4 regions of the Streptomyces sp. NPDC029139 genome follow, and region 2 is predicted to be linked to each of the others. Evidence: riboswitches for the same ligand, from Rfam matches in the RefSeq annotation. Region 2 holds a riboswitch; each other region holds the start of a gene.
What was found. Region 2 has a riboswitch for cobalamin ahead of ACZ4VW_RS04420 (cobalamin biosynthesis protein). Riboswitches for the same ligand answer to the same signal wherever they lie in the genome.

Region 1 (7,439 bases), on a different contig from region 2:
TGCCCGTCGTCCGGGGGAGCTCGTGGCGGCAGTGGCCGCCGTCGGCCGTCGACCAGACCCGGATCCGGCCGTCCTCGCCGCCGGTGAGCGCCACCGCACCCGTGGCGTCGACCGCCAGCGCCGTCACACTTCCGTGGTGGCCGCTCCTGCGTACCCGCTCGGGGGCCGGGTCGCGGCGGTCCAGTTCGGTGAGCGCGGCCCGGACCTCCGGGAGGTCCGGGGGCGCGCTCGCGAGCAGGGCGCGTGCGGCGGCATCGTCGCCCCGTTCGACGTGGACGAGGCCGAGGAGGTGGTCCGCTGTCCAGCGCGCGCCCTCGATGGTGCGTGCGGTGCTCAGCTCGGACACGGCCTGCTCGTCGGTGAGCACGCCCTGACGCCAGCGGTGCAGGGCCCAGTTGTAGACGGTCGACGGGTGGTGCGGGTCGATGTCCGCGGCGGTGCGCCAGAGCGCCTCCGCCTCCTGGGGGCGGCCGAGGTCGAGGAGCGAGAGCGCCTGGTTGGAGAGGCCGTCGGCGAGCAGGTCGGCCGCCCGCGGCTCGGGGCGCGAAGGGGGGCCGCCGACGACGTCGGCGTGGATCTGGCGGACGGCCGCGGCGAGTTCGGCCATCGCGTGCGGGCGGGCGTCCGGGTCGATCAGGAAGCAGTCGCGCAGCAGGTCGGCGAGTGCCGGGGGCATGGCCGGGGTGTCCGGTCCGGCACGTCCACCGGCCTCCAGGAACACGGCGAACACTTCGGGCGCCGACTGCCCGTACCGGCACGGCGGCGCGCCGGTGAACATCTCCAGCACGCACAGGGCCCACGACCACACGTCCGTGGCGCGCGTCAGCGTGATCCGCGCGCCGGCCGCCGCGTCCGCCTGCTCGGGGGAGCAGTAGGCGGGCGTCCGGCCGCCGTAGCTCGCCGCCAGGCTCGCCCCGGGCGGCACGGCGGCGCTCTCGCCCGCCGCGGCGCGGGCGCCGGCGATGCCGAAGTCGGTGACCTTCGCGGTCCAGTCGGCGTCGACGTCGACCATGATGTTGGCGGGCTTGACGTCCTGGTGGATCACACCGTGCCGGTGGGCGTGGTCGATGCCCCAGGCGATCTGTGCGGCCAGGTCGAGGGCGCGGGCGGGGGACGGCTCGCCGCCGTACGCCGCGCCCGCGCCGTCCGTGTCCGCGTACAGCCGGCCGTCCCGTACGAGCTCGGCGAGCGAGCCGCCCGCCACCCACTCGGCGAACACGCACGGGATCTCGCCGACCCTCCGTACGTAGTGGCAGTTGACGACGTGCGGGTGCAGCCCGAGGCCGACCCAGGTGCCCGCCTCGGTCTCGAAGCCGGCGCGTCCGGCGGCGGTGGCCACGAGCTCGGGGCGCGGCACCTTGGCCGCGAGGTCGGTGTTCCAGCCGCGGTGGCGGACCCGGTGCACCAGCCCCATGCCGCCGCCGTCGAGCACGTCGAGCACCTCGTACAGACCGAGCAGGACCTCACCGCGCCGCCAACTCCCCACCGTCATACAGCCATTGTGCGCGATCAGGACCGGCTCCTCCATGGCGTTGCGAGGCTCGGCCCCGGGTCGCCGGGGGCGGAGCCGTCCCTGACGACGGCTGCCTCGGCGGCCGGGACCCCTCCGGATCCGGGGGCCCCTCACTCCGTCCGCAGCGCCCGTGCCGTCGGGGTCCGCGCCGCCCGGACGTCACCCCCGAGCACCTGGCGGCCGCGGTCCGGCTGGTCCGCTCCGGGGACGCCCTGCTGGCACCGGCCATCACCCGCCGTCTGGTCGAGCGCTTCGCCGTCTCCCGGGACCGTACGACGTCCCCGCACCGGGACCTGTCGACGCTCACGCCCCGGGAGGTGGAGGTCTTCGAGGCGCTGGCCCGGGGTGACAGCAACGCCGAACTGGCGGCTCGCTTCCGGCTGAGCGAAGCCACCGTCAAGACGCATGTCGCCCGCATCCTCTCGAAGCTCCGGCTCCGCGACCGCGCGCAGGCGGTGATCGCCGCGTACGAGACGGGCCTGGTCACGCCGGGGTCCACCGGCGAGCCGCGCCAGGAGCGCTGACCGGCCTCCCGGGCCGCTGCCGTACCCGCCTCGCCCGTCGAGGACCGGTCAGCAGGACCGGTCAGCAGGAGCGGTGAGCAGGAGCGGTCAGCAGGAGCGGGAACGGGCGAGCGTGCCGAGCACGCGCAGGTGCGGCCGGTCGTCGCCGTCCGGGTGGGTGACCGTCACGCGGACCCCGTAGACGTCGGCGATCAGCGCGGCGGTCAGCACCTCGCGCGGCGCTCCGGCGGCCACCACGCGCCCGCCGGACAGGACGACGATCGAGTCGCAGTACATCGCGGCGAGGTTCAGGTCGTGGAGGGCCACGATCGTGGTGACCGGCAGCCCGGACACCAGGTCCAGGAGATCGTGCTGGTGCTGGATGTCGAGGTGGTTGGTGGGTTCGTCGAGGAGGAGTTCCCTCGGCTCCTGGGCGAGGGCCCGGGCGATCTGGACGCGTTGGCGTTCGCCGCCGGACAGGGTGTGCCAGGGCTGTTCCGCGCGGTCGGTGAGGCCGGTGCGGTGCAGGGCGTCCCGTACGGCGTGTTCGTCGGCGGCCGACGGGGGCGACCAGGCCCGCCGGTGGGGGATGCGGCCGAGGCGGACGACCTCGGCGACGGTGAGCTCGACGAGGGTGTCGGCCTGCTGCTCGACGACCGCCACGCGCCGGGCGACGTCCCGGCGGCGCAGGTCCCCGAGGGGCCGGCCGTCGAGGGTGACGAGACCGGTTGACGGCTCCAGGACTCCGCAGAGCAGCTTCAACAGCGTCGATTTGCCGGAGCCGTTGGGTCCGAGAAGCGCCGTGGTGGTGCCGGGCTCCGGGGCGATGTCGACCCCGTCGACGATCAGTCGCCCGCCGGCGGTGCGCGCGACGCGTTCGGCGCCGAGTGTCGTGGAGTCGGACGTCACGGGAAGGGGGGCCATGGGGCCGGGTGTCATCGGTGGGCCCTCCGGCTCCGGTACAGGACGAGGACGAACGCGGGGACGCCGACGAGCGAGGTGACGACGCCGACCGGCACCTCCTGGGGTTCGAGGACGGTCCGGGCGAGGGTGTCGACGCAGACCAGGAAGACCGCGCCCCCGAGGGCGGTGACGGGCAGCAGCCGGCCGTGGCCGGGGCCTACGAGGGCGCGGGCGGCGTGCGGCAGGACGAGGCCGACGAAGCCGATGGCGCCCGCGGAGCTGACCAGCGCGGCGGTCAGCAGCGCGGTGGCGCACAGCAGGACGAGCCGGGCACGGGCCACCTGGACGCCGAGGGTGGCCGCCGCGTCCTGCCCGAACGCGAGGGCGTCGAGGGTACGGGCGTGTCCGAGGCAGACGGCCAGGGTGAGGGCGAGGACGGCGAGGCAGAGCCATACGTCGCTCCAGCCGGCACCGCTGAGCGAACCGAGCAGCCAGAACAGCACGCCGCGGGTCGTCTCGGCGTCGGCGGAGGTGACGACGACGAAGGAGGTGAGCGCGGAGAACAGCTGCATCGAGGCGACGCCGGAGAGGACGACCCGGTCCGGGGTGCCGCCCAGCGTGTGGCTCAGGAGGAGCATCGCGGCGAAGGAGCACACCGCCCCCGCGAAGGCGCCCGCGGAGACGGACAGCACTCCCCCGCCGACACCGAGGACGACCACCAGAACCGCTCCGGTCGACGCTCCCGAGGAGACGCCGAGGACGAAGGGGTCGGCGAGCGGATTGCGCAGCAGGGACTGCATCACGGCGCCGCAGAGGGCGAGACCGGCCCCGCAGACGGCGGCGAGGAGAGTGCGGGGCAGCCGCAGGTTCCAGATGATGCCGTCCCGGATCGGGCCGATGCCGGAGGGGCTGCCACCGAGGTGGGAGGCGACCACGGAGGCCACGTCACCGACGCCGATGTCCGCCGGTCCGATGGTGATGGCCACGGCCAGGGAGAGGACGAGCGCCGCGCATCCGGCCGTGAGGCGCAGCAGGACGGCGGTCACTTCGTGAGGCCGTGCGCGCGCAGGGCGGCGGAGACCTGTTCGATGCCCTCGACGGTACGGATGGTGGGGTTCATGGCCTGACCGCTGAGGAGCACGTACCGCTTGGCGCGCACGGCGTCCATCGTTTTGGTGACGGGGTCGGACTCCAGGAACTCGATCTTCTTCGCGGCGCTCTCCCCGGACTGCGCCTTGCGGGTGAGGTCGCCGATCACAAGGAGGTCGGGGTTCCGGTCGGCGACGGACTCCCAGGTGATCTGGGGCCATTCCTCGGTGGTGTCGTCGAAGACGTTCTCGGTGCCGGTCTCCCGGGTGATGATGCCGGGCGCTCCGCAACATCCGGCCATGTAGGGGGACTTGGCGTCGGAGAACCAGTAGAGGACGCTGACGTCGGCGACGCGGAGGCCGGCGGTGGCGTGGGCCACCCGGGCCTTGAGGCGGGCGATGAGCTCCTCGCCGCGCTTCTCGACGCCGAACACGCGGGCGAGGTCGCGGACTTCGCCGTAGACGGTGTCCATGGCGAGCGGCGTGGTGCGCTTGCCGTCGCCTCCGCCGCTGTTGTCCTTGCCCACGCAGTCAGCCGGGGAGAGGTAGGTGGGGACGCCGAGCTGCTCGAACCGCTCGCGGCCGGCGACTCCGCCCTTGCCGAGGGTGGAGCCGAAGGAGGCGGCGACGAAGTCGGGTTCGGTGTCCAGCACCTTCTCGAAGGAGGGGTTGTTCTCCGCGAGCCTCGGGATGCCGGAGGCGGCCTTCTCCAGTCCCTTCATCACCGGGTCGGTCCAGGTCGCGGTCCCGACCATGCGGTCCGCGAGGCCGAGGGACAGCATGATCTCGGTGGTGCCCTGGTTCAGGGAGACGGCCCGGCGCGGCCCGCCGGGCGGGATCTCCACGGTGCGGCCACAGTTCTCGAGTGTCCGCGCCGGGGCGGACGAGGCCGGCCCGGCCTCGTCGGCGGCGCCGCAGCCGGTGAGGAGCAGCGCTCCGGACACGAGCAGGGCGAAGGAACGGGGGGTGCGGGCGAGAGGCACGGCTCATCCTCGGCGTCGAGGGCCCATACGCGGGGCCCGTTTCGTACGGATTCGCCAGCAGGTCTTCGGACTCGGGGTCATCCGGACGGGACGCCTTCCCGGCCCGGTTCCCCGGTCCAGTGACTTCGTGCCCCGCCCGTCACCCTCACCGCTGCGCGTCAGCTCCGGATTCGCACCGGATTCCCTGACTCGCGTACGTCACGCACGTGAGTTCGACTGGCTACGGCAAGCTACCACAGCGCCTGTCCGCCCCTCCGTACGCCGACGGGGCGGCGGTGGGAGGGCGCGCGACCCCTTCGGGATCTGTCGCACCGCTCCACCGCCGCCCCGTTCACCGGGCCCCGGACGCGCCGGGTCTCCGAGGTGGCCCTCCGTGGGGCCTCCCGGGTCAGACCACGGGCGTCGGGAACGTCGGGTACTCGACGCCGGACACGTGCTGGACGACGCGGATGACCTGGCAGGAGTAGCCGAACTCGTTGTCGTACCAGAGGTAGAGGATGGCGTTGTCGCCGTCGACCTTGGTGGCACCGGCGTCGACGATCGAGGCGTGGCGCGAGCCGACGAAGTCCATCGAGACGGCGTCGGGGGCCGTGGTGAAGTCGATCTGGCGCTTGAGCGGCGAGTGCAGCGAGACGTCGCGGAGGTAGTCGAGGACCTCCTCGCGGGTGGTCTCGCGGCCGAGCCGCAGGCTCAGGATCGCGATCGAGACGTCCGGCACCGGGACACGGATCGAGCTGCCGGTGATCGGCGCCTTGAGCTCGGGCAGCGCCTTGGCGACGGCCGACGCGGCTCCGGTCTCGGTGATGACCATGTTGAGCGGCGCGGAACGGCCGCGGCGGTCGGCCTTGTGGTAGTTGTCCAGCAGGTTCTGGTCGTTGGTGAACGAGTGGACGGTCTCCACGTGGCCGCGCAGCACGCCGTACTCGTCGGCCATCGCCTTCAGCGGCGGGACGATCGCGTTGGTGGTGCAGGACGCGCAGGACAGGATCTGCTCGTCCGGCTTGATCGTGTCGTGGTTGACGCCGTGCACGATGTTCGGGACGTCGCCCTTGCCCGGGGCGGTCAGGACGACCTTGTCGATGCCGGGGCGCAGGTGCTTCGACAGGCCCTCGCGGTCCCGCCACTTGCCCGTGTTGTCGATGAGGATGGCGTCCTTGATGCCGTACGCCGTGTAGTCGACCTCGGAGGGGTCGTTGGCGTAGATCACCTTGATGGTGTTGCCGTTGGCGACGATCGTGCTCGTCGCCTCGTCCACCGTGATGGTGCCCTGGAACTGGCCGTGGATCGAGTCGCGGCGCAGCAGCGAGGCGCGCTTGACGAGATCCTGCTCGCCGCCACCGCGGACGACGATGGCGCGCAGGCGCAGGCCGTTGCCGGAGCCGGCCTTCTCGATCAGGAGGCGGGCGACGAGGCGGCCGATGCGACCGAAGCCGTAGAGGACGACGTCGCGCCCGTCCCCGCGCTCGATCTTGTTGGCACCGGTGGCGCCGGCGACGGCCGCGGCGGTGAACTCCTCCACCGACTGACCGTGGTCGTCGGTCTTGTACGTCGCGGCGAGCATGCCGATGTCGATCTGCGAGGGACCGAGGTCGAGCGCGGCGAGCGCCTGCAGGAAGGGCATCGTCTCGGTGACCGACAGTTCCTCACCGGCGATCTGCCGGGCGAACCGGTGGGTCTTGAGGATGCTCACCACTGACTTGTTCACCAGGGAGCGGCTGTGCAGCAGGACGGTCACGTCCCGCTCGCGGTGCAGCTTCCCGATGATGGGAATCATCGACTCCGCGATCTCCTCGCGAGTCTTCCAGTTGGTGAACGAGTCATCATTGACAGTCACAGGTTTATCTTTCGAGCTAGGCGGCGCTCATATGCTAACCCGCCCCTCCTTTGATCGTTCAAGGGGTACCAGGGGCCGGACAGCCCCGCCCCGCTTCACCCGTTTTCGCCCCGATCGGGGAGGCCGTCCGGAGCGGAGCGCGCCCCCTCTCACCACCGCACCACCGGACGGGTCCGTTTCGACCCACCCGCCTCCGGCAAGCCGCCAGACATGATGGACATCGGCTACACGATGATGACCGAGCAGGCGGGCCCGCGAGAGCTGGTCGACCATGTGGTCGAGGCGGAGCGGGTGGGCTTCGACTTCTCGGTGATCTCGGACCATTCCTTCCCCTGGCTGGAGTCGCAGGGGCACGCGCCGTACGCGTGGAGCGTCCTGGGCGCGGCCGCGCAGGCCACCTCGCGCATCCCGCTGATGACCTTCGTCACCTGCCCCACCTTCCGGTACCACCCCGCGGTGATCGCACAGAAGGCCGCGACCATGCAGCTGCTGTCCGAGGGCCGCTTCCGGCTGGGCCTGGGATCGGGGGAGAACCTCAACGAGCACATCGTCGGCTCCGGCTGGCCCTCGGCCCGCGTCAGGCTGGCCATGCTGGACGAGGCCACGACCATCATC
Region 2 (7,439 bases):
GCGAACACCCGCGAGGACTGCCGGATCGTGGCGGTCGTCAACAGCGTGCAGGACTTCTGGCGGGCGGAGTACGCGCGCCGGGGCGGGCGGTACGGGGACGCGCGCACGGTGATGTTCACGAACCGGGTCTCCACCGCCTGCGGCTCGGCCACCTCGGCGGTCGGGCCGTTCTACTGCCCCGGGGACCGGCAGGTCTATCTGGACCTCGGGTTCTTCGACGAGCTGCGGACCGCCTTCGGGGCGAGCGGCGGCCCGTTCGCCCAGGCGTACGTGGTGGCGCACGAGTACGGCCACCACGTGCAGAACATGACGGGAACCCTGGCCCGCTCCCAGGACGGGCGGGCCGGCGCCGACTCCGCCGCCGTACGGGTGGAGCTGCAGGCGGACTGCTACGCCGGGGTCTGGGCGCGCCACGCGACGACCACTCCGGACGACAGGACGGGGCGTCCGCTGCTGACGAGTCTGACGGAGGCCGACATCCGCGACGGCCTGGACGCGGCGGCCGCGGTGGGCGACGACAGGATCCAGGAGAGGTTCCAGGGCCGGGTGACACCGGAAAGCTGGACGCACGGCTCCGCCGAGCAGCGTCAGCAGTGGTTCCGTACCGGCTTCACGACCGGAGACATGGCACGGTGCAACACCTTCCGCTGAGGCGGCTCGTTGTCGGTGCCAAATGCCAGACTGAGACCCAGGTCACATTCCGAGGTTTCAGGCCCACCAGGCGATAAGGAGTGATCGGGATGGCTGAGGCACCCCACATCTGTCCGACCCTGACCTACGACGACGCCCACGCCGCGATCAAACAGCTCACGGAGGCGTTCGGTTTCACCCGCACCGCGGTGTACGAGGCCGAGGACGGCAAGGTGGCACACGCGGAGCTGTCGTACGGGAACGGCATGGTGATGCTCGGCAGCAAGGGGACGGGCAGCGAGTTCGACAAGCTGATGGAGGGCTCCGGGCCCGTCGGGGTGTACGTCCACGTGGACGACGTGGACGCACACCACGCGCGGGCGGCGGAGCACGGCATCGAGATCGTCATGCCGCCCACGGACCAGGAGTACGGCTCCCGGGACTACATGGCCCGCGACGCCGAGGGGAACATCTGGAGCTTCGGCACGTACCTCCCGGGCGGCGCGGAGTAGCGGCCGCTCACGCCCCCCCGGTGTGGACCTGGAAGGCCGCCCTGCGGACGGCCTTGGCCAGGGCAGGATCGGGGTGGGCGGCGGCGAGGGCCACCAGGACCTGGACCGTACGGGGGTGGCCGACGGCCCGGACCGCGTCGAGGAGCGCCGGGACGGTGCCCTGGACGGCGGAGTCGAGGTGGCGGACGAGCAGCGCGCTCTCGCCGTGGTCGGCGACGGCCGCGGCGGTGTCCACCCAGAGCCAGGTGGCCTCCTCGCGGGTGAGCACGTCCGGGGCGTCGTCGGGGTCGGCGCCGTCGTACTCGGCGAGCCAGAGCAGGGCGTAGGGACGCAGCGACGTCTCCTCCGCGGCGGCCCGGACCTCGGCCTCGGCGGGGGCTCCGACGACCCGGAGCGCCTCGAAGGCCAGACCCCGCAGCAGAGCGTCCTCACCACGGGCCACGGTGAGGAGTTCCGTGACCGCGCTGGAGAGCGTGCGGGCGGCGAGCCAGGCACGGTACTCGTCGCGGGCCGGGCCGGGGGTGAGGCGGGCGCAGCCGCGGAGCATGTCCTCGGCGGACTGCTCGATGTTCCCGGCGGGGCTCTGCGCGGCGACGCAGATCTGCTCCAGCTTGACCCAGACCGCCCAGTTGCCGAGGGGGGTCAGCGTGGCCTGGCGTCCGGCGGCGCCGTCACGGTCTTCGGCGGCTTCGGTGCCTTCGTTGCCTTCGGTGCCTTCCGGGGCTCGGGGGCCTTCGTCGAGGGTCAGGGCGCCGACCGCTGCGAGGCCCTCCAGGGCCCAGTCGAGCAGGGCGGAGAGCCCGCCGGTGCCCGGTCCGCACGCGGCGTCGGCCTCGGCGGCGGGTCCGGCGTCGGTCTCGGCGGCGGGTCCGGTGCCCTGGACCGGGACCTCGCAGCGCTCCTCGCGCAGTTCCTCGACCCGCTGCTGGAGCAGGTCCAGCAGGGCCGGGACGAGCACGGGACCGGCGGAGAGCTGGAGCAGGGACAGCACCTGCGGAACGGCCTCGACGACCTCGGCCACGGCGCCGGGCGCCACGTCCTCGGGGGCGGGGTGCACCAGCGACCAGGCGTCGAACAGGGCGACCCAGCCGCGCAGCACGGCGGAGTCGTCACGGTCCCATGCCTGCAGCCGCCAGCCGGGGCGGGCGGTGCCGCCGTGGAGTTCGACGAGTCCGGCGAGCCGGGCGCGGTCCCAGCCGGCCCGGACCTGGCCGGGCGTCAGGCCCAGTGCGGCCGCGGCGCGTTCCTGGGCCGGGACGGCCTCCATGCCGGCGTCGGGGCCGGGGCCGGTCGGAGGGGTGGCCTGGGGGCCGGTCGGAGGGGCGGCCTCGGCGCCGCGGTCGACGGCGGCCCAGCGGGCGATCCGTACGGCGTCGGCGAGGACGATCCGTGCCTGGCGGGCCAGTTCCGCACGGGGCGGAGTGCCCTCCGGCGGCCGCGGCGCCGGCCGGGTGCGCCGGGTCGTCACGGCCCGCCGGGCGGTGGCGAGTGCCCGCGGACGGACGAGTCGGAGTCTGGAGTTGCGCGCCATTTGCTCATCAGGCTTTCGAGACGTCACGGAGGCAGTCTTCCCGCTGACGGCCCGAAAGCCCAATCGGAATCGGCAGCGCCGGTGGAGCGCCGTCGGAGGAGGGGTCAGAGCAGGGGGGTGAGGAAGCGGCGCAGGGCCTCTTCGTAGCGCACCGGGTCCGCGTTCCACATCGAGGCGTGCGGGGCGCCGCGGACGGTGTGCAGGGTGACCAGTTCCGGACGGCGGGCGGCCAGTTCCAGGGACGGCCCCCACGGGGCGAGGGTGTCGTCGGGGCCGTGGAGGACGAGCGTCGGCACACGCAGGCCGGCCGGGTCGGCGACCTCCCGGAGCACGTCGCCGTGGGCGGCGGTCCTGCCCTGGGCGGCGCGGACGGCGAGCGGGAGCAGCGGGCCGGGGACGCGGCGGGCCGCGGCGAGGTTGCGCAGGGTGGTCTCCCGGTCGAGGACCGGGGAGTCGAGGACGAGTCCGCGGACCACGTCCCGTACGCCGGAGTCGGCGGCGGCGTGCAGCGCCATCGCGGCGCCGGTCCCCCAGCCGTACAGGACGATCTCCTGGGCGCCCCGGCGCACGGCGTGGCGGACGGCCGCGTCGACGTCGCGCCACTCGGAGTCGCCGAGGTGGCCGAGGCCGTCCGGGGAGCGGGGCGCGCCCTCGTCCCCCCGGTAGGCGACACAGAGGACGGGGATCTGCCGCCGGGAGAGGAAGGGGACGAGGTTGAGGGGGTGCCGGCGGGTGGTGCCCATGCCGTGCAGGGCGATCACCCAGATGGGGCGGGGGCCGGGGACGAGCCAGGCGGGCAGCGTGCCGAGTTCCCCCGGGATCTCGACGTCCTCGTAGTCGAGCCCGAGCGCGGTGCGCGGGGTGCCGCTGTGGAGCTCGGGGGTGAGCCGGACCTTGGCGCCGGGTTCCAGGGCGCCGAGCTCCACCCGTTCCAGGCGGCGGACGACGGTGTCCGCGGTGTGCGGGACGCGGTCGAGGACGGGTCCGACGACGGCGTGGACCCCGGGGCCCTCGATCCCGTACGTACCGGGGCGCAGGGAGGCGAGGCTGCGGGTCAGGGTGACCCGGTCGGACTCGGCGGCGTGCACCGTGAGCCGGGGATCGCCCGGGAGGGGAAGTCCGGACGACGCCCTGAGGGCGGCGTCACTGGCGTACCGGCCGGCCGCCACCGCGGCCGCGCCGACACCGAGCAGAGTGGTGACGGCCGCTGCCGTCGCTGTAGCCGGGCGCACCGTCCCAGTGTCGGCAGGACGGGGCTCGGCTGCCACCGGACGGACCCGCCGGGCCGCTCCCGCGAGTGACATGGATCTCCTCGGCGGGTCCCCCGATCGGCTGACGGGGACCACGGGGCGTCCGGCTGGTGACACGGGCGGGCGGGGCGGAGGGGAAGGGTGCCGCCCGTGTGCCGTGACGGCACGGCTTCCGGGGGTTCCGGGGTGACCGCATCGTGGACAGAAGCGTGCCGGGGAACGCTAAGCGGAATCTCCGGACACTGGATCGGGACACCACGCAGCCCGACCCAGTTCACCTTCCGTTCACTCAGGTTGCTTACGTTCGTCGAGCCACTGACGTCGAACGATTGCCTGGGTAAATGGAACACATCACGCTGCTGCTCGCGATTGTGGTCGTGACAGCTCTCGTGTTCGATTTCACGAACGGTTTCCACGACACCGCCAACGCGATGGCGACGACCATCTCGACCGGTGCTCTCAAGCCCAAGACGGCGGTGGCCATGTCCGCCGTGCTCAACCTGGTCGGCGCGTTCCTGTCGGTGGAGGTTGCCAAGACGATCTCCAAGGGGCTCGTCAACGAGGAAGGCATCCAACCCGAGGTCATCCTCGCCGCGCTCGTCGGCGCGATCCTCTGGAACCTGCTGACGTGGCTGGTCGGTCTGCCGTCCAGCTCCTCCCACGCCCTGATGGGCGGCCTCATCGGCGCGACCATCGCCTCGATCGGCTTCAGCGGAGTCAACGGCGGGGTCGTCGTCACCAAGGTCCTCATCCCGGCGGTCGCCGCCCCGCTCGTCGCCGGTCTGGCCGCGATGCTCGCCGCCCGCCTGACGTACCGCCTCGACAGGAACGCCGGCAAGAAGACCACGGAGAAGGGCTACCGCGCCGGTCAGATCGCCTCGGCCGGTCTCGTCTCCCTCGCCCACGGCACCAACGACGCCCAGAAGACAATGGGCATCATCACCCTGGCCCTGGTCGCCGGCGGCGTCCTCGCCCCCGGCTCCAACCCGCCGGTCTGGGTCATCGTCTCCGCCGGTGTGGCGATCGCCCTCGGCACCTACCTCGGCGGCTGGCGCATCATCCGCACGATGGGCAAGGGCCTCACCGACCTCCAGCCGCAGCAGGGCTTCGCCGCCCAGACGAGCGCGGCCACGGTCATCCTGGCCTCCTCCAGCCTCGGCTTCTCGCTCTCGACCACGCACTCCTGCTCCGGCGCCGTCATGGGCGCGGGCCTGGGCCGCAAGGGCGGTGTCGTCCGCTGGTCGACCGCCACGCGGATGTTCGTCGCCTGGGGCCTGACCCTGCCGGCCGCGGGCCTGGTCGGAGCCGGCGCCGAGTACGTCGCCCGGCAGGGCGACTGGGGCGTCTACACCGTCGCGGCCTTCCTGGTCGCCTCCTGCGTCGCGATCTGGCTGGTCTCCCGCCGCCAGGTGGTCGACCACACCAACGTCAACGACGTCGACGCGGAGCCCGCGGGCGTCGTGACGACCGCCATCGCGGCCGTCACCCCGCCGCCGTCCGGTTCCGTCGCCGCCGTCGCGGACGAGGACCTGAAGACCACCATCCCCGCGCCGGCCCCCACGGACCCGGCGGCCCCCGCCGCCCCGACTGCGCCCGCATCGGTATAAGGAACGAAACGACATGAAGATCGACTGGGCAGCTCTCGGCTCCGTCTTCGGAGTCAGCCTCGTGGCGACCGTCGCCCTCGTGGGCCTCTTCACCCTCGGGATCGTCGGCCTCTCCAAGCAGGAGCAGGCCGCCGCCCAGGGAGGCTCGGCCACCCTGGCGCGCACCGGCGCGTACGCCTGCTTCGCCCTGTGCGCGGCGGCCGTCGTGTACGGGATCTCCCTCATCATGGGCTGACGCAACACGCTTCGACGACCGGGCGGGCCGCACCTTCGGGTGCGGCCCGCCCGGTCGTCGTTCGCGGTCGTCGTTCGGGCCTCGTGTGGTGCTTCGCACACTGTCTCACCGCAGGTCACAGGTGAGTTGACGGGTGTTCGCGCAGCGTGGTGGACTTCCGGGGCCAATACGGCGGCAAGTAGAGGAAGTCCGGTGCGAATCCGGCGCGGTCCCGCCACTGTGACCGGGGAGTCGATCCCCGGGAGCCAGGAACTCTCGCCGCCGGTCACGTCGATCCAGGGCGCGGACCCTGAGTGAGGACACAGCGCCATGCCCGGCCGCAGAGCAGCCACAGGTGTATTCGCGTACGGCGCCGCCGCCGGACTGGCCGCGGACCTGATCCTCGGCGACCCCCGCCGCGGCCATCCCGTCGCCGCTTTCGGACGGGCCGCCGGCTCCGTCGAGAGACGTCTCCGGCGCGACCACCGCGGGTGGGGCGCCCTCCACACGGCCGTCTGCGCGGGCGGTACGACGGCCCTCGGGGCCCTCGCCGCGCGTGCCGTACGGAACCGTCCCGCCGCCTCCGTCGCCCTGACCGCCGCCTCCGTCTGGGCCGTCGTCGGCGGTACGACCCTGGGCCGGGAGGCCCGCGCCATCGGCGGGGCCCTGACGGCCGGGGACCTGGACGTGGCCCGCGAGCGGCTGCCGCATCTGGTCGGCCGTGATCCGCAGGCCCTGGACGGACCGGCGATGGCCCGCGCGGTCGTGGAGTCCGTCGCCGAGAACACCTCGGACGCCGTCGTGGGCGCCCTGGTCTGGGGCGCCGTGGCGGGGGTTCCGGGCCTCCTCGGCTTCCGGGCCGTGAACACGCTCGACGCGATGGTCGGCCACAAGTCCCCGACGTACCGGCGCTTCGGCTGGGCCTCGGCCCGGCTCGACGACGTGGTCGGCTGGCCGGGCGCCCGGCTGACGGCCGCGCTCGCGACGGTCGCGGGCGGCGATCCCCGAGGGGCCCTGCGGGCCTGGCGCGCCGATGCGGGCAAGCACCCGAGCCCCAACGCGGGCCCGGTGGAGGCCGCGTTCGCCGGGGCCCTCGGCGTACGGCTCGGCGGGACCCTCTCGTACGGCGGCCGGGTCGAGCACCGGCCGGTGCTGAACGGGGAGGGCCGGGACGTGGACATCGCGGACATCGAACGGGCGGTACGGCTGTCGCGCCGCGTGACGGCGCTGACGCTCGCGGTGTGTGTGGGTGGACGGCTGGCCGTGACGGCCATGAAGCGGAGGCAGGCATGACGGGCGGCGGGCGGATGCGGAGTGGCGGACTGCTGGTCGCGGGGACCACGTCCGACGCGGGCAAGAGCGTCGTCACGGCGGGCATCTGCCGCTGGCTGGTCCGGCAGGGTGTGAAGGTCGCCCCGTTCAAGGGCCAGAACATGTCCCTGAACTCCTTCGTGACGCGGGAGGGCGCGGAGATAGGCCGGGCCCAGGCCATGCAGGCACAGGCGGCCCGGGTCGAGCCGACCGCGCTGATGAACCCCGTGCTGCTGAAGCCGGGCAGTGACCGCTCCAGCCAGGTCGTGCTGATGGGCAAGCCGGTCGGCGAGCTGAGCGCCCGCGGCTACCACGGGGGCCGGCAGAAGGAGCTCTTCGAGCCCGTCCTCGCGTGCCTGGAGGAGCTGCGGGGCACGTACGACG
Region 3 (7,439 bases), on a different contig from region 2:
GCACCGGGACCCGGTCGAGGTAGGTGGTGTAGCCGACGAGGTCGTCGGCGTTGATCAGCGCGCCGCGCGACTCCGGCGTCAGCCAGGGCGCGCCCGCCGGACCGGTACCGACGACGACGACCTCGCCCCGCTCCCGTACGGCGGGAACGGCGTCGATACGGGAGGGCAGCACGGCCACCGAGAAGTACGGGACGCTCTCCGGGTCCACCTCGGACAGGGTCTCCGTCCGCTCGCCCGCCATGAACGCCCGCTCCACGTACCGGGCGTCCTCCAGGCGGCCCGCCCGCTCCAGGGCGCGGCGCACGGTCGGGAACGTCCGGCCCAGCTTCATCACGACCGCCGAGTCGGTGCCCGCGAGGCGGGCCGTCAGCTCGTCCTCCGGCAGGGTGCCGGGGATGATCGTCAGCACCTCCTCGGCCTCGCACAGCGGCTCGCCGAGCCGGGCGGCGGCGGCGCTGACGGAGGTGACGCCGGGGATGACCGTGGTGTCGTAGCGGTGCGCGAGCCGCTTGTGCATGTGCTGGTACGAGCCGTAGAAGAGCGGGTCGCCCTCGGCGAGCACGGCGACCGTGCGGCCGGCGTCCAGGTGGGCGGCGAGGCGGGCCGCCGCCTCCTCGTAGAAGTCGTCGAGCGCGCCCCGGTACCCGCCGGGGTGGTCGGTGGTCTCCACCGTGAGCGGGTACATCAGCCGCTCCTCGATGTGGTCCTCGCGGAGGTGCTCGGCGGCGATCGAGCGCGCGATGGACCGGCCGTGACGGGCCGAGTGGTAGGCGATCACGTCGGCGGCGGCGATGGCCTTCACCGCGGCCACCGTCATCAGGTTCGGGTCGCCGGGGCCGAGGCCCACGCCGTACAGCTTTCCGGTCACCACGGTCATGCCTGGATCTCCGCTTCGTGAGCGATCGCGTTGATCGCGGCTGCCGTCATCGCACTGCCGCCGCGCCGGCCCCGCACGACGAGGTAGTCGAGGCCGAGGTCCTGGGCGGCGAGGGCGTCCTTGGACTCGGCGGCGCCGATGAAGCCGACCGGTATGCCGAGGACGGCCGCGGGACGCGGCGCGCCCTTCGCGATCATCTCCAGGAGGTGGAAGAGCGCGGTGGGCGCGTTGCCGATGGCGACGACGGAGCCCTCGAGGCGGTCGCGCCAGAGTTCGAGGGCGGCGGCGCTGCGCGTGGTGCCGAGCTCGGCGGCGAGCGTGGGCACCGAGGGGTCGGAGAGGGTGCAGATCACCTCGTTGTCGGCGGGCAGCCGCCTGCGGGTGACACCGCTCGCCACCATCTGCGCGTCGCAGAGGATCGGGGCCCCGGCGCGCAGGGCGGCGCGGGCGCGGGAGACGACCTGCGGCGAGTAGGCGATGTCGCGTACGAGGTCGGTCATGCCGCAGGCGTGGATCATCCGTACCGCGACCTGGGCGACATCGGCGGGCAGATCCGTGAGGTCCGCCTCGGCGCGGATCGTGGCAAAGGACTGGCGGTAGATCTCCGCGCCGTCCTTCTCGTAGGCGAACATCGTGTCGTTCTCGCTCATCTCGTTGTGCGGGCGGTGGCGCGGGCCGTCGCGACGGCCGCGGTGAGGCGTGTACGGGACGTGGGGACGCCGTCGACCAGGTAGGCGTCCTCGGCGGTGGCGACGACGTCCACCCAGCTGCCGGGCGGGCCCTGGGGGTGGCCGCAACGGCGCGCGCACCCGGAGAAGTGGACGGGGAGGCCGGCGGAGCGACCCGGTACGGCATCGGCGCGGACGTCGGCCAGGGACTTGGCACAGCCGGGGCGTCCGGTGCAGGCGCCGACGCCGGCCCAGGGGGAGTGGGGGTCGGTGATCAGGCCGTACGCGTCGAGTTCGCGCAGCCGTCGCGCGGCGGCCGTCCGGTCGGGGAAACCGGTGACGACGGCGCCCCGCCAGGGCGTGAGCCGTACCTCGCCGCCGCCGGCGGCCAGGGCGCGCAGCTGTTCGGCCGTCAGCCGGCCGAGGGGCGCGAGGACCGAGACGGCGCTCTCGCCGAGCACTCCGGGCGCGGGCGGTTCACCGTGCGGGAGTTCCCGCGCGGCGACGGGCTCGGCCGCGATCCCGGCCCGGGCGAGCGCGCCGGCCAGATCCGGCTCGTGCCCCTCGGGCAGTTCGCGGACGCGCCAGGCGCCGTTCCCCGCCGCCCGGGCGGCGGCCAGGAAGGCTTCCGCGGCGGCGAGCGCGGCACGGGGCGCGTCGGTGGCGTCGATCCGGAGGACCTGGGCGCCCACGCGGAGGTACGCGCCGGGGCCGGGGCGCGCTTCGGGGCGTGGGGGCGTGTCCGCGCGCGAGGCGTCCGCGCCCGGGGCGCCGTCGCCACCGTCGGACGCCGAGGATCCAGGTCGGAACGGCCCGACCGGTCCGCCGGGTCCGTCCGGTCCGCCGGGTCCGACCGATTCGCCGAGCCCGACCGGCCCGTCCGATCCGTCCGATCCGCCCGTTCCGTACGGGGTTCGGACCCCGTCCGTGCCCTCGTTGCCGGGCGCACAGGCCCGCGCTGCGATCAAGGTCACATCTCCGCCGAGTCCGGCCACGTCCCCCCGGCCGTCGTCCAGGACGAAGAGGAAACGGCCGGAAAGGGCTGCCGTCCCCTCCCGCGCGCACAGCAGCGCGTCCAGCTCACGCGCCCACAACTGCACGTCACCGCCGCCGAGTCCGTCCAGTCCCGCGGCCGGTGAGGCCACCACGTTCCGGACGCGTTCGTGGGTCGGGGACGGCAGGAGCCCGGCCGGTGCCAGCAGCTCCGCCAGCTCCGCGCCGCAGCCCTCCCCGAGGCCCCGCAGTTCCACGTTCCCCCGGGAGGTGACACTGACCCGGCCGTCGCCAAGAACCTCCGCCGCGGTGGCCAGCACCTCGACCTGACGTGACGTCAACAAGCCTGCGGGCAGGCGGAGTCGGGCCAGGCGGCCGTCGTCGGCGGGGTGCAGTCGGAGCGCCCCGGGGCAGGCGTCGCCACGGTCCCGTATGAGGGGTTCGCCCGGGTTGGGCGTGGTGGGTGGGGTGGGCGGCATGGCGGCGAGCATACCCACGTGAATCCGCGTGACCACCGGGTGTGATCCGGCCAACCCCCCAGCCCGGCGGGGGCAGGATCTACTATGCAGAACGGCATGGGGTCCCAGGGCCCCGGGGAGGAAGCCCGGTGAGAATCCGGCGCGGTCCCGCCACTGTGAGCCAGGTCGCACCCGCGTCCCGGTGAGTCAGGAACTCCCGCCGTCCACACGACCACCCGGGGCGCGGACAACCCCGAGGAAGGCCTGCGCTCGCATGCGAATTCTGTTGCTGTCGCACTCCGACACCGACCTGCTCAGCGCCCGCGCGGCCGGCGGTCCGGTCACGTACCGGTTCGCCAACCCCTCCCGCCTCGCCCTCGGGGGCACTTCCGGGGGAGAGCTCCCCGGCCTCCTCGACGGCGTCGACCTCGTCCTCGTACGGCTCCTCGGCGGTCTGCGGTCCTGGGAGGACGGCCTGGACGCGCTGCGCGCGACGGGCCTGCCGCTGGTCGTGCTCTCCGGCGAACAGGCTCCCGACGCCCAGCTCATGGAGACCTCCACCGTCCCCATCGGCGTCGCCACCGAGGCGCACGCCTACCTCGCGCACGGCGGCCCGGGGAACCTGGAGCAGCTGGCGCGCTTCCTCTCCGACACCGTGCTGCTGACCGGCCACGGCTTCGAGGCCCCGGCCGCCGCGCCGACCTGGGGTCCGCTGGAGCGCGAGCCGCGGCGGACCGACGGCCCGACGGTCGCCGTGCTCTACTACCGCGCCCACCACATGAGCGGGAACACCGCCTTCATCGGCTCCCTCTGCGAGGCGATCGAGGACGCCGGCGCCCGCGCCCTGCCCCTCTACGTCGCCTCCCTGCGCGCCCCCGAGCCGGAGCTGCTCGACCGCCTGCGCGGCGCCGACGCGATCATCACCACCGTCCTCGCCGCCGGCGGCACCAAGCCCGCCGAGGCGCAGGCGGGCGGCGACGAGGAAGCCTGGGACGCGGGCGCGCTCGCCGCCCTCGACGTACCGATCCTGCAGGCGCTCTGCCTCACCGGCTCGCGCTCGGCCTGGGAGGAGAACGACGAGGGGCTCTCCCCGCTGGACGCCGCCAGCCAGGTCGCCGTCCCCGAGTTCGACGGCCGGCTCATCACCGTCCCGTTCTCCTTCAAGGAGATCGACGAGGACGGCCTCCCGGCGTACGTCGCCGACACCGAGCGCGCGGCCCGCGTCGCCGGGATCGCCGTCCGCCACGCACGCCTGCGGCACATCCCGAACGCCGAGAAGAGGCTGGCGCTGGTCCTCTCCGCGTACCCGACGAAGCACTCGCGGATCGGCAACGCGGTCGGCCTCGACACCCCGGCCTCCGCCGTCGCCCTGCTGCGACGCCTTCGGGACGAGGGGTACGACTTCGGTCCGGTCGAGGAGATCCCCGGCCTGGTCTCCGGCGACGGCGACGAGCTGATCTACGCCCTGATCGAGGCCGGCGGCCACGACCAGGACTGGCTGACCGAGGAACAGCTCAGCCGCAACCCGGTCCGTATCCCGGCCGCCGACTACAAGCGCTGGTACGCGACCCTGCCCGAGGAACTGCGCACGCACGTCGAGGAGCACTGGGGCCCTCCGCCCGGCGAGATGTTCCTGGACCGCTCCCGCAACCCCGAGGGCGACATCGTCCTCGCCGCCCTGCGGCGCGGAAACCTGCTGATCCTCATCCAGCCGCCGCGCGGCTTCGGCGAGAACCCGATCGCGATCTACCACGACCCCGATCTCCCGCCCTCCCACCACTACCTGGCCGCCTACCGCTGGATCGCGGCGCGCGCCGAGGACGGCGGCTTCGGCGCGGACGCCATGGTCCACCTCGGCAAGCACGGCAACCTGGAGTGGCTGCCGGGCAAGAACGCGGGCCTGTCCGCCGCGTGCGGCCCGGACGCGGCGCTCGGCGACATCCCGCTGATCTACCCCTTCCTGGTCAACGACCCGGGTGAGGGCACGCAGGCCAAGCGGCGCGTGCACGCGACCCTCGTCGACCACCTGGTGCCGCCGATGGCGCGCGCCGACTCCTACGGCGACATCGCGCGCCTGGAGCAGCTGCTCGACGAGTACGCGCAGATCTCCTCCATGGACCCGTCCAAGCTGCCCGCGATCCGCGCGCAGATCTGGACGCTGATCCAGGCCGCGAAGCTCGACCACGACCTGGGCCTGGAGGGCCGCCCGGAGGACGACGGCTTCGACGACTTCCTGCTGCACGTCGACGGCTGGCTGTGCGAGGTCAAGGACGCGCAGATCAGGGACGGTCTGCACGTGCTGGGCGGAGCGCCGACCGGCGAGGCCCGGGTCAACCTGGTCCTGTCGATCCTGCGTGCCCGGCAGATCTGGGGCGGTACGCAGGCCCTGCCGGGTCTGCGCGAGGCCCTGGGCCTGGACGAGTCGGCCGCGACCCGTACGACCGCCGACGAGGCGGAGGCGACGGCGCGCGCGCTGGTCGAGGCGATGGAGGCCGCGGACTGGTCCGTGGACGCGGTCCCGGCGGTCGCCGAGGCCCACGGCCCCGACGTGGCCGCCGTGCTGCGGTTCGCCTGTGAGCAGGTCGTGCCCCGCCTCGCCGCCACCACCGACGAACTCACGCACGCCGTGCACGCGTTGGACGGCGGCTTCGTACCGGCCGGGCCTTCTGGATCTCCGCTGCGCGGTCTGGTCAACGTGCTGCCGACCGGCCGTAACTTCTACTCCGTCGACCCCAAGGCCGTGCCGTCCCGCCTGGCGTGGGAGACCGGCCAGGCGCTCGCCGACTCGCTCCTGGAGCGCTACCGCACGGACAACGGCGACTGGCCGACGTCGGTGGGTCTGTCGCTGTGGGGCACGAGCGCGATGCGCACGGCGGGCGACGACGTCGCCGAGGCCCTGGCCCTCCTGGGCATCCGCCCCACCTGGGACGACGCCTCGCGCCGGGTGAACGGTCTGGAGCCCATCCCCCTGGCGGAGCTGGGCCGCCCGCGCATCGACGTCACGCTGCGCATCTCGGGCTTCTTCCGGGACGCGTTCCCGCACGTCATCGGGCTCCTGGACGACGCCGTACGGTTGGCGGCGTCGCTGGACGAGCCGGCCTCGGAGAACTACGTACGGGCCCACGCGCAGGCCGACCTGGCCGAGCACGGCGACGAGCGGCGGGCCACCACCCGTATCTTCGGCTCACGGCCCGGCACGTACGGCGCCGGGATCCTGCAGCTGATCGACTCGCGCGACTGGCGCACGGACGCGGACCTCGCCGAGGTGTACACGGTGTGGGGCGGGTACGCGTACGGCCGCGGGCTCGAAGGCCGCCCGGCCCGGTCCGAGATGGAGACGGCGTACAAGCGGATCGCGGTCGCCGCGAAGAACACGGACACGCGCGAGCACGACATCGCCGACTCCGACGACTACTTCCAGTACCACGGCGGCATGGTGGCGACCGTCCGCGCGCTGACGGGCACGGCCCCGGAGGCGTACATCGGCGATTCCACCCGGCCGGAGACGGTCCGCACCCGGACGCTGGTCGAGGAGACCTCGCGGGTCTTCCGGGCCCGGGTGGTCAACCCGAAGTGGATCGAGGCGATGCGCCGCCACGGCTACAAGGGCGCGTTCGAACTCGCGGCGACGGTCGACTACCTCTTCGGCTACGACGCGACGACCGGCGTGGTCGCCGACTGGATGTACGACAAGCTGACGGAGACCTACGTCCTGGACCCGGAGAACCAGGCCTTCCTGAAGGAGGCCAATCCCTGGGCCCTGCACGGCATCGCGGAGCGTCTCCTCGAGGCCGAGTCCCGCGGCATGTGGGAGAAGCCGGACCCGCAGACGCTGGCGGCCCTGCGCCAGGTCTTCCTGGAGACCGAGGGCGACCTGGAGGACGACGGCTCCGAGGGCTGACCTCGGCGCCCGCGCTCACGTGCGGAGCTCACGCCGGACACCGTGCGCCGGTCCACGGCGTGAGCTCGAGCCGCCTCCCCCGGAACCCCTGCCGGAGGCGGCGGTCGTGGGTGACGATCACCAGCGCGCCCTGGAAAACCGCCAGGGCGGCCTCCAGCTCCTCCACGAGGCCCGGGGAGAGGTGGTTCGTCGGCTCGTCGAGCAGCAGCAGTTCGGGGTCGGCGGCCAGGGTCGCGGCGAGTGCGAGCCGGGACCGCTGCCCGCCGGAGAGCGTGCCGAGCGGGCGGTCGCGGTCGAGCGGCCCCGGTCCGCCCTCGCCGAGCTGCCGCAGGGTCGTCTCGACCCTCCGGTCGGCGTCCCGGCCGCCGCGCGCCTCGTACGCGGCGAGGAGGGCCGCGTACCCGTCGAGGTCTCCGGTCTCCCGGAGGCTCGCCTCGGCCGTGCGGACCGCCCGTTCCAGCTTCCGTACGTCGGCGAGGGCGAGGTCGATCGCGGCTCCGACGGTCGCCGTTCCCGGCAGGTCGAGGGTCTGGGCGAGGTAC
Region 4 (7,439 bases), on a different contig from region 2:
GCTGTGCCGAAGGTGCCCTCGCCGCCCAGCCGCCGGACCTCCAGGGGAAGCGCAAGGTAGACCTGGAAGGACATGACGTACGAACCGATCATGGCCACCGAGAAGAGCAGGAACGGGCGGTTGGCGAGGATGCCGCGCCACTCGGCCAGCACGCTCTGCCCCTCCTTCTCCTTCGTCTCCTTGGCCCGGCGGGCGGGCAAGACGCGGATCTGCACGACGCTCAGCACGGCGAAGATGCCCGCCGCGACCAGGCAGGTGACGCGGAAGTCGACCCCGGTCAGCACCATGCCGACCAGCGGCCCGAGCAGGATGCCCGCCTGGTAGAAGACGTTGAACAGTGCAAATGCCTCCACCCGGCGCTCGCCCGCGTCGGCGGCGAGGTAGGCGCGGGTGGCTGGGTTGAACAGGGCGCCGGCCAGACCCGTCGCCGCGGAAGCGGCGATCAGCGCGGGCACGGAGTCCACCAGGCCGAGGGTCGCGAAGCCGACAGTCCGCAAGACGAGGCCGGCGATGATCATCGGTTTGTAGCCGAGCCGGTCGGCGAGGGTGCCGCCGACGAGGAACATGCCCTGCTGGCTGAAGTTGCGTACGCCGAGGATGAGTCCGACGAGCCAGCCGGCGAGGCCCAAGGGCCCGGCGAGATGCGCCGCCAAATAGGGCATCAGCATGTAGAAGCCGAGATTGATGGTGAACTGGTTCACCATCAGCAGCTGCACGCTGCGGTCGTACGAGCGGACTTGGGAGATCGTGCCCTTCATCAGACCTGCTCCTCCGCGGCGTCCGCGAGGTCCTCGCCGTCCACGTCCACGTCCATGTCAGCGTCCGTATCGGTGAGCGCGAGGGGGTCGACCACGGTGGCGCAGCGGGTCCAGCGGGTGACCTCCTTCTCGTCCAGACGACCGATGACGTCCGGCTCGATCGCGGGCGGCCCGTCGAGCAGACCGTGGGCCGCGCAGTAGTCGTCGTCGTACACGGTGCTGAGGTAGCGCTGCGGGCCGTCGGGGAAGATCGCGGCGATCCGTGTCTCCTTGGGCAGGGAGCGGGCGAGCCAGCCCGCGACCAGGGCGACGGCGCCGACGCTCCAGCCGCCGGTGGCGTAGTGGGAGGTGGCGAGCTGACGGCAGGACCACACCGCCTCGCTCGGCGCGACCCAGTGCACCTCGCTGAACTGCTCGTACGCGACGTTGCGCGGGTAGATGCTCGATCCGAGGCCGCGCATGAGCCGGGTGCGCGCCGGCTGGCCGAAGATCGTGGAGCCGATGGTGTCGACTCCGACGAGGGTCAGGTCGGGGTAGAGCTGGCGCAGGACGCGTGAGACGCCGGCCGAGTGTCCGCCGGTGCCGACGCTGCACACCAGGACGTCGATGTGGCCGAGTTCCGTGGCGAGTTCGAGGGCGAGCGGCGTGTAGGCGGTGGTGTTGTCCGGGTTGTTGTACTGGTCCGGGCACCAGGAGCCGGGGTGCTGTTCGAGGAGCTGGGCGACGCGGTCGCGGCGGGCCTGCTGCCAGCCGCCGGTGGGGTGGGGTTCGGCGACGACGTTGACCTGGGCGCCGTAGGCGGTCAGCAGCCGGGTCATGGACGTCTCCAGGCCCGGGTCGGTGACCAGGGTGACGGGGTGGCCGTACACCATGCCGGCGAGGGCGAGCCCGAGACCGAGCGTTCCGCTGGTGGACTCGATGATCCGGGCGCCGGGGCGCAGGTCGCCGCGGGCGCGGGCTCGTTCGACCATGTGCAGGCCGGGGCGGTCCTTGATGCCGCCGGGGTTGAAGCCCTCCAGCTTGGCCCAGAATCCGCGGCCAACAGGGGCGAGCGGCTCTGAGATGTGGAGGAGCGGTGTGTTGCCTACCAGCCCGGACAGGGCGGAGCGGGTGGGGGGTGTGACGTCGGTGGTCGAGGAGTGCATGTTCCGCTCTCATTTCGGTGGTGCGCGTCGAGTACTCGTTCGGGAGTGCGGCCGCGTTGCACGCGGCCGGGAGCCGAACGGTCTAGATGCGCCACCGGCAGACGCGGATCTGCGTCGAGCGACCTGATCCCGCTATGGGCGCTGGGGCATGGGGCGGAGCACGTACCACAGTGGCCGAGGCTGGCAGGGTGTCGCCGAAGGATGCGGCGAGCGCGATGGCGTCGGACACGTGCCGTGTCGCGGCGGGGGTCTCCGGCACGACGCCGGCGGAGGAACAGTGGGTGCCGTGGCCGTGGTGCCCGTGTTGCGGGGACCGGTCTTCCGCGCGCTCGGCATAGAGGCCGAGCGCGGCCGTGGTGACGGTGTCTCTGTCCACTGTGGCGTGCCCGGCTTCGCCCCCAGGCGTGAGGCAGAGGAAGACCGACAGCATCAGGGCGCCGATCACAGCGGCGATCAAAGGGTTGTTGGGATGGCGAGGCACAGTTCCTCCGGGCGGGGCCGTACCGGTCTCGGTCCCTGGTGACAGGAGGGAGCGGTACCCGCGAGAGATGTGGGTCATGGGGGGGGCAGAACGCGCCGCTCGTCTCGCCACCGGGCACGCAAGCACGCAGGCGGGTGGGCGGAAGTGAGCGGACGGCAGGGCGTTCTACACCTGAAGAACCGTCGAGGCTCTCGGGGCGGCGGACGGTGTTGTGTTGGCCTCGACCACGTGGACGTGAGTCTGGATGCAAGGCTCGGAAGAGCACGGCGCATCGGGCTGTCGTGCGGAACACGGCGTATTGGGTGCCGGCGTTCCGTCCGGCAGTCCCGGCGAGCATTCGTGGGCCGGATGCGCCGGGTCCAGTCCGCCGGAGCTTTCCTCAATGCTGTGGGAGATGCTGGACAGGGCGGGCGACACGACAACCACAGCCCCGTCCATGTCCATGTGCACTCCATGCCCGGCCAGGAGGCCGAACAGGAGCGCGACCAGGCCGAGCAGCCGTCGCAGCCTCACCGAAAGGCGGGATTGCGACGCACGCGAGCGCGACCGGGCTGTAATCACGTCGTTATCTTAACCAGCTCTTCGGGATTGTTCGGAATTCCGTCCGGAACATGGCGTGAATAAGTCGTGTAGACGCTCGCTCGATTGTCCGATTTAGAGGAATCGGTGAGGGTCTTTACTAATCAACTAAGAAATAAATTTACGGCTCAACGATGCTCTTCCCGTCTGCTCGGATCGGTCTGTGCGGTGGTCGGTGCCGACGGCCGCGCAGTGGTCCGACTGGACGAGCGTGACGCGTGGCGGCGCTCTCTAGTCACTCGCCGAGGCGTCGTCGTATACGGCAGGCGCGTTCGCGTCGCACTGAGGCCGTCCCGGAGTGCGTGAGGTCTGGGGGACCCTGGTCGTTTCTTCTACCTTCTTTAGAAGCTCTTGACTGTGGGCGCGGGTCCTGTCGGCTACTTTGACCAGGACAAGTCAATCGACGGGCAGCGGAAGCCGGTGGGAATCCGGCACGGTCGCGCCACTGTGTGTCCGGCGGCAGCCGCTCATTCCCTGAGCCCTGCGGCCCGGCGAGTCAGACTCGCCCCGTCGTTCGAGCTCCACCGACCGGGACGCGAGTTCCCCTGGAGGTCCTGCCATGGCCCAGGCCACTGCTCAGCCGAGTGCTGCCGCCACCCCCGCCGTACTCCCCATCAAGTCGATTCTGCCCTGGGCCGTGTTCTTCGGGGCCCTGATGCTGCTTGCGCTCTTCTTCGTCGGCGCAGAACAGGGTGCCACCGCGATCTTCGCTGGCGAAGGCGTCCATGAGTGGGTGCACGACGGCCGTCACCTGCTCGGCTTCCCCTGCCACTGAGACAGAGGAACCCGGATCATGAACTCCACAATCGTCGGCAAGCTCCTCGCCCGCGGCATGGTGGCCGGCCTCGTGGCCGGACTCCTCGCTCTGGTCGTCGCCTACTTCCTCGGCGAGCCGCCGACGGAGGCGGGCATCGCCTATGAGGCGGCACACAGCCACGAGGAGGGCGAGGAACTGGTCAGCCGTGCTGCCCAGTCCACCACCGGTCTCGCGACCGGCGTCCTCGTCTACGGCGTCGGCCTGGGCGGCATCGCCGCGCTGGCGTACTGCTTCGCCCTGGGCCGTGTCGGTGCGTTCGGCCCCCGCGCCACGGCCGGGCTGCTGTCTCTCGGCGGCCTGCTCGCGGTCTACGTCGTGCCGTTCTTCAAGTACCCGGCCAACCCGCCGGCGGTCAGCGACCCGGCCACGATCAGTCAACGCACCACCCTCTACCTGCTCATGGTGGTGCTCAGCGTGCTGCTCGCCGTCGCCGCGGTGATCCTCGGCAAGCGGCTCGCGCTCCGTCTGGGCAACTGGAACGCGACCGTCGCGGCAGGAGCGTTCTTCGCCCTCGCCGTCGGACTCGCGTACGCCTTCCTGCCCGCGGTCAGCGAGATGCCGAAGGACTTCCCCGCCGAGGTCGTCTGGCAGTTCCGCATCTCCGCGCTCGCCATCCAGGCCACGCTGTGGGCCGGATTCGGTCTCGTCTTCGGCGTGCTGGCCGAGCGGCTGCTGCAGCCGCGCCGGACCGGCGAGCGGCTCGAGGTAGCGGAGCCGGGGGCAGCGGTCGCGCCCTCGCCCTGAAGCCCGTCCGCACGCGAGGGGCGCCGGTCTCGTACCGGCGCCCCTTCCGCTGTGTGCGTCAGCCGATGCGTACGCCCCACATGAAGGGCATGCCGCTGCGGGCGATAGACTCGTAGCGGACCTGTGCGCCGGGCTTGGGGGCGTGAAGGATCTGTCCGTTCCCGGCGTAGAAGCCGACGTGGCTGAGGTCGCTGCGCATGAGGATCAGGTCGCCGGGCTTTAGGGCGCTCAGGGAGTTGATGCGCGTCCCGGCGCCGGCCTGCGCCTGGGAGGTCCGGGGTATCGTCACGCCGGCCTGGCGGTACGCCCAGGACGTGAGCCCGGAGCAGTCGAACGATGTCGGGCCGCTAGCACCCCAGACGTACGGCATGCCGACCCGGCTCTTGGCCGCGGCGAAGGCCGCCGCGGCGCGCCCGGAGGCGCTGGCCTCGTTGCTCAGTTCGGTGCGCTCGCTCGCCCGGTTGGCCCGGTCCTCCTCCTGCGCGATCCGGGCCCGCTCCTTTGCCGAGAGGGTGTTGAGGAGGCGCTGGGCTTCCCGCAGCTTGCCTTGGATCTCCGTCTTCCGGCTGCCCAGTTCCTTCTGTACGGAGTTCAGGTCACGCAGCTTCCCGGATGCCTCCGCGCGCTGCTGCTGGAGCGCCCGCTGCTGGGCGAGGAACTGGTGCAGCACGGCTGCCTGCCGTTCGCCGGCCCGGTCCAGGGCGGACGCCTTCTCCAGGTACGTGTCGGGGTCCTCGGACAGGAACAGCTGGAGGGCAGGGTCGAGGCCGCCGGAACGGTACTGATCGGCGGCCACCGTACCGATTTTGTCGCGGAGTTCGTTCAGCTCAACCTGTTTGCGCGCCGCCGAGTCCTGGAGGGTCTCCACTTCCTTCTTGAGCGCGTCGGACTTCTCCTTGGCCCCGTTGTACTTCTCGGTGGCCTGGGTCGCCTGTTCGTAGAGACGGTCCACCTGCGCCTTGACGCCCTTTTTGCTCGGGTCAGGCAGGGGGTCGGCCGAAGCGGCCTGGGTGGAGAGGGCCACGGCCGCCGCGGCGGTGGCGGTGATGACGCCGGTGTAGCGCGGACTTGACTGCTTCGGGCGGCGGTGGGAGGCCACGGCGGAGCTCCTTCTTCCTCGACCGCCGACGGACTGGGCGTACAGCTGGCGCGGCGGCGTCTCCGTCGCCGCCCCGGATGGGCGACCGGCTGCGAAGACGTCACGAATACTAAGCTGCTTAGAAACTTAGCTCCAATGAGGGTCTGCGCGGCACGGCGTGAGGGATGTCACAAGTGGGTCGGACAAGGGGGAGAAAGCTCTCGCCGGGAGCGTCTTACGATGATCCGGTTTCTGTGCACAACGAAGGGAACGCTTGTGACCGTCCGGCTCACGCTGCTGTGCGCCCCCGCCGCTGCGGAGCGCGATGTGCGATTCGGCGATGTGCCGCTGGACGAGCGGGCGCTGCGGCAGGCCGGGGAATTGGCTGCTGCCCTGCCGCGAGCCTCACTGCACTACTCGGCACCCTCGGAGCGATGCGAGCAGACGGTCCGTGCCCTGAGGTGGGATGTCGTAACCGTCGAGCCGGCCCTTCGCGACGTGGACATGGGCAGGTGGGCAGGGCGGACCCTCGGTGAAGTCGCCGAGCGGGAGAGCGACGGGCTTGCCGCCTGGACGACCGATCCCGAAGCGGCACCGCATGGTGGCGAGTCCGTGTCACAGCTGTGCGAGCGGGTCGCCGTCTGGCTCGACGGATTGCCCGCTGATGCCGGGCGGGTGCTGGCCGTCGCGGAACAGTCGGTGGTGCGTGCGGCGGTCGTCGGTGCGTTGGGCATGCCGCGGGCCTTGTTCTGGCGGATCGATGTGCCGCCCCTGGCCGCAGTGCAACTCATCGGGCGGAACGGCCGCTGGAACCTGCGGATGGGGACGCTCTCGGCCGTGCGGACCTGGGAAGAGAACTGACCGCCGGCGATACGGGGCCATCGGGGAGCTACAGGGGAAGCAGTTGCGGACGCTTCGGCACCAGGACCTCGTCGGATGCCCTGCCGAGCACGTGCTGTCCAAGCCAGGGAAGGAGGTGTTCCTTGGCCCAGCGAAGGTCTTCCAGCCTCTGGGGCTGTCGTACGCGTCCCTGTAGTGCGTGGGTTGCGGGTGCGCTTCGCATCGGGCGTAGCCCCAGAACGCCTGCGGCTCGTAGTGCGACCTGTCGGTGCCCTTCGGACGACAGGTGCAGTCGGTCATCGCTCCACGCGCGGGGATGCTGGAGGGCCTTCATCGACCAGAGGTCCACGACCAGGCATCCGTGCCGATCCGCTATGGCGTGGACGTGTGCGGTGTAGGTGGCGATCTTCCCTCGCAGTCGGCGCAGTACGGGCGTGCTCCGGGGATCGAAGCCGGTGAACACGAGCACGGTCTTCGCGTTGGAGCTGAGCTCGACCACTGCTTCCTCGAACCGCTCGGCGATGCGGTCCACCGAACTGCCCAGCCGTAAGATGTCGTTGCCGCCGGCGCAGAAGCTCACCAGGTCCGGCGTCAGTTCGCCCACCTGCGCCACCTGCTCCTCGATGATCTCGTCGATGAGCCGGCCACGAACGGCGAGATTGGCGTAGCGGAAGGGTACCGGCGAGCGGCGGGCCAGCAGGTCGGCGAGGCGATCGGCCCACCCCAGGAGAGTGCCGTCGGGAGCCTCGTCGCCGAGCCCCTCGGTGAAGCTGTCTCCCAAGGCTACGAACGAGCCGATGGGGACGCTGTCAACTGTGCTCTGCCTCTCCAGCATTCTCGCCCTCCCCTGGACACCCGGTTTTGTCGCGTCTCGAGAAGCCGTAGGACCGGGCGAGCGCACCGTGAGGTACGCCGGGCGGGCGGGGGATGTGCCGCAGACGTACCTGCAACCATGGGGCATCGCCCGGTCCTAGACGTTGAGGCTCGGTACCGGGGC

Region 1: linked by a shared signal. The riboswitch ahead of ACZ4VW_RS09995 (ABC transporter substrate-binding protein) and the one ahead of ACZ4VW_RS04420 (cobalamin biosynthesis protein) in region 2 are both predicted to bind cobalamin.
Region 3: linked by a shared signal. The riboswitch ahead of cobN (cobaltochelatase subunit CobN) and the one ahead of ACZ4VW_RS04420 (cobalamin biosynthesis protein) in region 2 are both predicted to bind cobalamin.
Region 4: linked by a shared signal. The riboswitch ahead of ACZ4VW_RS08835 (CbtB domain-containing protein) and the one ahead of ACZ4VW_RS04420 (cobalamin biosynthesis protein) in region 2 are both predicted to bind cobalamin.

What each region holds. Positions count from the first base shown of each region.
Region 1 covers NZ_JBVHWN010000003.1:448,993-456,431, forward strand. Annotated here, with positions in the region: gene ACZ4VW_RS09975 (protein kinase domain-containing protein) at 1-1,492, opposite strand, end outside; partial or broken gene ACZ4VW_RS09980 (response regulator transcription factor) at 1,669-2,037, shown strand; gene ACZ4VW_RS09985 (ABC transporter ATP-binding protein) at 2,125-2,940, opposite strand; gene ACZ4VW_RS09990 (FecCD family ABC transporter permease) at 2,952-3,965, opposite strand; gene ACZ4VW_RS09995 (ABC transporter substrate-binding protein) at 3,962-4,990, opposite strand; cobalamin riboswitch at 5,030-5,226, opposite strand; gene ACZ4VW_RS10000 (glyceraldehyde-3-phosphate dehydrogenase) at 5,379-6,824, opposite strand; gene ACZ4VW_RS10005 (LLM class F420-dependent oxidoreductase) at 7,035-7,439, shown strand, end outside.
Region 2 covers NZ_JBVHWN010000002.1:57,853-65,291, forward strand. Annotated here, with positions in the region: gene ypfJ (KPN_02809 family neutral zinc metallopeptidase) at 1-651, shown strand, start outside; gene ACZ4VW_RS04395 (VOC family protein) at 741-1,142, shown strand; gene ACZ4VW_RS04400 (hypothetical protein) at 1,150-2,673, opposite strand; gene ACZ4VW_RS04405 (alpha/beta hydrolase) at 2,778-3,905, opposite strand; gene ACZ4VW_RS04410 (inorganic phosphate transporter) at 4,265-5,530, shown strand; gene ACZ4VW_RS04415 (hypothetical protein) at 5,544-5,765, shown strand; cobalamin riboswitch at 5,921-6,042, shown strand; gene ACZ4VW_RS04420 (cobalamin biosynthesis protein) at 6,075-7,037, shown strand; gene ACZ4VW_RS04425 (cobyric acid synthase) at 7,052-7,439, shown strand, end outside.
Region 3 covers NZ_JBVHWN010000004.1:359,889-367,327, forward strand. Annotated here, with positions in the region: gene ACZ4VW_RS12690 (precorrin-2 C(20)-methyltransferase) at 1-877, opposite strand, end outside; gene ACZ4VW_RS12695 (precorrin-8X methylmutase) at 874-1,509, opposite strand; gene ACZ4VW_RS12700 (cobalamin biosynthesis protein CobG) at 1,524-3,029, opposite strand; cobalamin riboswitch at 3,096-3,232, shown strand; gene cobN (cobaltochelatase subunit CobN) at 3,271-6,897, shown strand; partial or broken gene ACZ4VW_RS12710 (ATP-binding cassette domain-containing protein) at 6,998-7,439, opposite strand, start outside.
Region 4 covers NZ_JBVHWN010000003.1:214,569-222,007, reverse strand. Annotated here, with positions in the region: gene ACZ4VW_RS08845 (MDR family MFS transporter) at 1-758, opposite strand, end outside; gene ACZ4VW_RS08840 (PLP-dependent cysteine synthase family protein) at 758-1,903, opposite strand; cobalamin riboswitch at 3,351-3,489, shown strand; gene ACZ4VW_RS08835 (CbtB domain-containing protein) at 3,523-3,738, shown strand; gene ACZ4VW_RS08830 (CbtA family protein) at 3,757-4,524, shown strand; gene ACZ4VW_RS08825 (C40 family peptidase) at 4,583-5,623, opposite strand; gene ACZ4VW_RS08820 (histidine phosphatase family protein) at 5,843-6,463, shown strand; gene ACZ4VW_RS08815 (SGNH/GDSL hydrolase family protein) at 6,492-7,277, opposite strand.